One region of the Marinilactibacillus sp. 15R genome, then DNA from elsewhere that is predicted to be linked to it. Evidence: a T-box and tRNA genes for the amino acid it is inferred to sense, from the RefSeq annotation. Region 1 holds a T-box; the other holds one or more tRNA genes.

Region 1 (3,124 bases):
TTGAAGCAAACCACTGCGGTGTTGCACGATAAATTACTGGCTTTTTAGTTCTCCAGTCATGAGGATAGCTATGTGTGAAAAAGCTCAATTTGAGTAAAGCATCTTTTTCTTTTAACCAGTCCGTAATAATTTTGTTGGCATCATCATAATATACACCTTCAAGTCCTGGAGCTTCATTCGTAAAACAACCTTTTTCATCAACAGGGGATAACACTTTCAATCCATATTGCTGAGCTGCTATGAAGTCTTCCTCACCATGTCCAGGAGCTGTATGAACCAATCCTGTACCACTCTCCAGCGTTACATGATCTCCCAAGATGACTAAAGAATCTCTATCATAAAAAGGATGCTTAGTCGTTACATGTTCTAAATCTGATCCTTTTACTTCCTTGATCAGTTCTACATCTTCCCATCCTAATATTTCAGCTACTTCTTCTGCCATTTTAGATGCAACAACGAATTTACGGCCATCCGCTTCTACTACTGCATAATCAAAATCTGCATTAACAGCTACTGCTAAGTTAGATGGCAGCGTCCAAGGTGTAGTTGTCCAGATGATCAATGAAGTATCATTATCTAAAATTTCTTTTCCATCATTAACTTTAAATGCTACATAGATATTGGGAGATTTAACATCTTTATATTCAATTTCTGCTTCAGCTAAAGAAGATTCACTTGAAGGAGACCAGTAAATGGGTTTTAGCCCTCTATAGATAAAACCTTTTTCTGCCATTTTTCCGAAGACTTTAATTTGTTCTGCTTCATAGTCTTTAGTTAAAGTGACGTACGGATTATCCCACTCACCTGCAACACCTAATCGCTTGAAGTCTTCACGTTGAGTATTTACTTGTTCCCAAGCATATGCCTCACAGAGTTTCCTATATTCAGCCACTGTCATTGATTTACGATTTACTCCAGAGTTCGTTAATGCCTGCTCAATAGGCAATCCATGTGTGTCCCATCCCGGTACATAAGGCGAACGAAATCCTGACATAGATTTGTAACGCACAATAATATCTTTAGATACCTTATTTAAAGCATGTCCCATATGGATATTTCCATTCGCAAAAGGAGGTCCATCATGCAATACAAATGACTTTTTATCTTTATTCAGCTCTTGTCTTCTTTCATATAGATTATGTGCTGTCCATTCTGCTTGACGATCAGGCTCTTTATTAGGCAGACCAGCACGCATAGGAAACTTAGTTTTCAATAAATTTAATGTATCTTTTACTTCCATCTTTTTACCCTCTTTACTTAATTTTTTATATAAAAAAAGACCTCATCCTTAAAAGGACGAAATCTTCGTGGTACCACCTTACTTCAAAAACATTAAGTGATAATAATACTGTTTATATTCCACAATATTATACATTTACTTTTGTTTTTCTCTTCTCTTTAACGCAGAGTTACGTCTTTAGCTACTACATAATTCACTAAAGAGCCACTGAATGATCATTTATGCAAAAAGCACTTACCAGCTTCACACCTCCGCTGGCTCTCTGAAAAGTATTTTGCTTCATGTTGTTTCAGTTATCGCTACTATTCACTTTAAATTAAATGTTAGGTAACTCAACTGCTGGTGTCATTCCTTCTTCATACTCAGAATTTTCAGCATTTTGTTCAGGTTCAACTGGTAAATCAGTTACTTCATCTTTCTGATCAAGCTCTGACTTCACTTCATTGATAGTATTTGTTACGGGCTTTTCAGAAGCAGGCGGCTGTAAAAGATCATCCCACTCTTCTTTTTTTACGAGTTCTAGTTGTGATTCAATCATAAGCTGAAGTCTCTGGCGAAAAATACGACTCTGCTTACGCAAAGCTTCCGTTTCTTCTTCGATTTTTCGTGCTTTTCCTACCGCTTCTTTCAGTAGTTGATCAGCATGGTTTTCAGCGTCTTGACGCACATTAGAAGCCTTGTTTTCTGCCTCTTTTGAAATCATTTCTGCTTCTTTTTCAGCATTTTCTTTCAAACGATCAGCAGCATCTTGGGCCACGATAATTGATTTATTAAGCGAATCTTGCATTTGATCATAACTTGCCAATTTTTCTTCAGCAAATTCTAATTTCTTTTCAGTTTCTTTTTTCTGTTTCAATAACAATTCATAATCTTTAATGATTTGATCAAGATAATCATTGACTTGGTCTTGATCATAACCTCTCATTTTTACAGAAAATTCTTTGTTATGTATATCCATTGGAGTTAATGCCATTGTCGAATCCCTCCGTGATTTTTTTAAGTTCTATTCAAATATGATTTGTATATTAGTATAATCAATATACTTTTTCAATACAAGTCCCTATTGGTTTCTATCGAGTACATCTAATTCCAGACGAATCTTTTCTTTACGAGTCTTTCCTTCAATAGATTTTAACTTTAATCGTCCAAATCCTCTAATTGATATAACATCAAAAATTCCTAATGTTGTATCAGGCCTGCTTGTTTCATTCCAATTCACTTTAACTTTATTGGAAGCGATAAGTTCTTTAGATTTTTGACGTGACAAATTAAAAGCACTTGCCAGCACTACATCAATTCTTAAAGAGGAAGCAATAATACTTCTGCTTTCCCACTTATCTTTAGGCAAGATAATGTCAGTGTACTTTCTTTCTTCCAAATGCACTTTTATTTTACCGATACTGTCGATCTGAGATAACAAAAAAGGCATCATAGGTTTGTCTATAAATACTTGCCAATTATCTCCATCAGTTATAATATCGCCTATATTTCCACGGTCAATACCCGCTCCTGTAAATGAGCCTAAAATATTTCCATGTGATAATGTTGCGAATTTCGTTGGATAGTTAATTTCACATATTGTGATAGCATAATCATTCTGTTCTGGTTCATAATATGAAGGTGCTAAAAAGATTTTTTTCCGTTCAGCATCTTCATATCCACCAAAACTATGCAAAGTAATTTCAGTATTTTGCCCAGCGACAGATTCCACGATAAATTGCTGCCTCGGATCTAAAAAAGGAGATAGATAAGGAGTATACTGTTCTTCTGCTTGACGAACCCAGTCTAAGACAGAATCAATAAAAAGTTGTTCGTCTTTTCTGAAATGCTGGTATACATTATCCATACTTTACCTCACAGTAAGCCTAACTGACTTAATAGATT
Region 2 (3,124 bases), 1.3 Mb from region 1:
GTAGTTGTCATAGAGGCATGTGTAACGCTTACACAAAAAGGGTTGATAATTCTTTTTAAAAAAAGTAGTTGACATCAATTCAACAACATGGTATGATATAAAAGTTGCCGACAAACAAGGCAACGACTTATAAAGTAGTAGATCTTTGAAAACTGAACAAAGTAAAAACAACCAAATGTGCAGGGGTCTTCGATTCTTTATTGGATCAAGACAACTATCGGATGAACAAGGTTCATCCACAATTAATATAATGAGCTTTTCAAACTTAAAACGAGAGTTTGATCCTGGCTCAGGACGAACGCTGGCGGTATGCCTAATACATGCAAGTCGAACGATGAAATTCTCTGCTTGCAGAGAATGGATTAGTGGCGAACGGGTGAGTAACACGTGGGTAACCTGCCCATAAGAGGGGGATAACATTCGGAAACGGATGCTAATACCGCATAGGTCTTTGAGACGCCTGTCTCTTAGATGAAAGGTGGCTTCGGCTGCCGCTTATGGATGGACCCGCGGCGTATTAGCTAGTTGGTGAGGTAATGGCTCACCAAGGCTGTGATACGTAGCCGACCTGAGAGGGTGATCGGCCACACTGGGACTGAGACACGGCCCAGACTCCTACGGGAGGCAGCAGTAGGGAATCTTCCACAATGGGTGAAAACCTGATGGAGCAATACCGCGTGAGTGAAGAAGGTCTTCGGATCGTAAAGCTCTGTTGTTAGAGAAGAACAAGTCGGGTAGTAACTGCCCCGGCCTTGACGGTATCTAACCAGAAAGTCACGGCTAACTACGTGCCAGCAGCCGCGGTAATACGTAGGTGACAAGCGTTGTCCGGATTTATTGGGCGTAAAGCGAGCGCAGGCGGTCTTTTAAGTCTGATGTGAAAGCCCACGGCTCAACCGTGGAGGGTCATTGGAAACTGGAAGACTTGAATGCAGAAGAGGAAAGTGGAATTCCATGTGTAGCGGTGAAATGCGTAGATATATGGAGGAACACCAGTGGCGAAGGCGACTTTCTGGTCTGTAATTGACGCTGAGGCTCGAAAGCGTGGGGAGCGAACAGGATTAGATACCCTGGTAGTCCACGCCGTAAACGATGAGTGCTAAGTGTTGGAGGGTTTCCGCCCTTCAGTGCTGGAGCTAACGCATTAAGCACTCCGCCTGGGGAGTACGGCCGCAAGGCTGAAACTCAAAGGAATTGACGGGGACCCGCACAAGCGGTGGAGCATGTGGTTTAATTCGAAGCAACGCGAAGAACCTTACCAGGTCTTGACATCCTCTGAACACTCTAGAGATAGAGCTTTCCCTTCGGGGACAGAGTGACAGGTGGTGCATGGTTGTCGTCAGCTCGTGTCGTGAGATGTTGGGTTAAGTCCCGTAACGAGCGCAACCCCTATTGTTAGTTGCCAGCATTCAGTTGGGCACTCTAGCGAGACTGCCGGTGATAAACCGGAGGAAGGCGGGGATGACGTCAAATCATCATGCCCCTTATGACCTGGGCTACACACGTGCTACAATGGATGGTACAACGAGTTGCGAGACCGCGAGGTTTAGCTAATCTCCTAAAGCCATTCTCAGTTCGGATTGCAGGCTGCAACTCGCCTGCATGAAGCTGGAATCGCTAGTAATCGCGGATCAGAACGCCGCGGTGAATACGTTCCCGGGTCTTGTACACACCGCCCGTCACACCACGAGAGTCTGTAACACCCGAAGTCGGTAGGGTAACCCTTTTGGGAGCCAGCCGCCGAAGGTGGGATGGATGATTGGGGTGAAGTCGTAACAAGGTAGCCGTATCGGAAGGTGCGGCTGGATCACCTCCTTTCTAAGGATATTGCCTTAAGGGCAAACGGAACCTTGCACAGGTATTTTACTTTGTTTAGTTTTGAAAGATCTGCTAATATAATATATAGCAACATCTTTTTTATTTGCTCAATATATCGGGCCTATAGCTCAGCTGGTTAGAGCGCACGCCTGATAAGCGTGAGGTCGGTGGTTCGAGTCCACTTAGGCCCACTTTATCAATACGATATATTAGTAATTACTTTAGGGGCCTTAGCTCAGCTGGGAGAGCGCCTGCTTTGCACGCAGGAGGTCAGCGGTTCGATCCCGCTAGGCTCCATTACAATCTTATCAATAAAAAAGATTGTGCTTGTTCTTTGAAAACTGGATAGTTGAATTAATACAAACATGTTAAGTAACAACACCGAGATTAACAATTGAGAACAGTTTTGTTCCTTGAATGAAACTCTCATCGCTAATAATCATACGCTTAACCACCAGGTTAAGTGAATAAGGGCGCACGGTGGATGCCTTGGCACTAGGAGCCGACGAAGGACGGGACGAACACCGATATGCTTTGGGGAGCTGTAAGTGAGCTTTGATCCAAAGATTTCCGAATGGGGGAACCCATCACCAATCATAGGGTGATATCTTTTCAGTGAATACATAGCTGGAGAGAAGGTAGACGTGGGGAACTGAAACATCTCAGTACCTGCAGGAAGAGAAAGCAAATGCGATTCCCTGAGTAGCGGCGAGCGAAACGGGAAGAGGCCAAACCAGAGAGCTTGCTCTCTGGGGTTGTAGGACCGGCGATATGGACGAGTGAAGATAGTAGAAACAGTTGGAATGCTGTGCGAAACAGGGTGAAAGCCCCGTATACGACATCTGATCTTACCTAGCTGGTATCCTGAGTACGGCGGAACACGAGAAATTCCGTCGGAATCCGGGAGGACCATCTCCCAAGCCTAAATACTCCCTAGTGACCGATAGTGAACCAGTACCGTGAGGGAAAGGTGAAAAGAACCCCGGAAGGGGAGTGAAACAGCACCTGAAACCGTGTGCTTACAAGTAGTCAAAGCCCTTTTACGGGTGATGGCGTACCTTTTGTAGAATGGACCGGCGAGTGACGATGTCATGCAAGGTTAAGCCGAAGAGGTGGAGCCGCAGCGAAAGCGAGTCTGAATAGGGCGTTTAGTATGCCGTCGTCGACCCGAAACCAAGTGACCTACCCATGTCCAGGGTGAAGGTGCAGTGAAATGCACTGGAGGCCCGAACCCACGTACGTTGAAAAGTGCGGGGATGAGGTGTGGGTAGCGGAGAAATTCCAATCGAACTTGGAGATAGCTGGT

Evidence for each region. The T-box of region 1 lies ahead of ileS (isoleucine--tRNA ligase). A T-box ahead of a tRNA ligase gene usually reads a tRNA of that ligase, here a tRNA-Ile.
Region 2: it has a tRNA-Ile gene. The T-box ahead of ileS (isoleucine--tRNA ligase) is inferred to sense a tRNA for this amino acid. The anticodon was not compared.

What each region holds. Positions count from the first base shown of each region.
Region 1 covers NZ_CP017761.1:1,579,493-1,582,616, reverse strand. The annotation lists gene ileS (isoleucine--tRNA ligase) at 1-1,240, opposite strand, end outside; T-box leader at 1,290-1,546, opposite strand; gene BKP56_RS07850 (DivIVA domain-containing protein) at 1,557-2,213, opposite strand; gene BKP56_RS07845 (YlmH family RNA-binding protein) at 2,301-3,086, opposite strand; gene BKP56_RS07840 (YggT family protein) at 3,095-3,124, opposite strand, start outside.
Region 2 covers NZ_CP017761.1:106,859-109,982, reverse strand. The annotation lists rRNA gene BKP56_RS00510 (16S ribosomal RNA) at 267-1,818, shown strand; tRNA gene BKP56_RS00505 (tRNA-Ile) at 1,936-2,009, shown strand; tRNA gene BKP56_RS00500 (tRNA-Ala) at 2,043-2,115, shown strand; rRNA gene BKP56_RS00495 (23S ribosomal RNA) at 2,276-3,124, shown strand, end outside.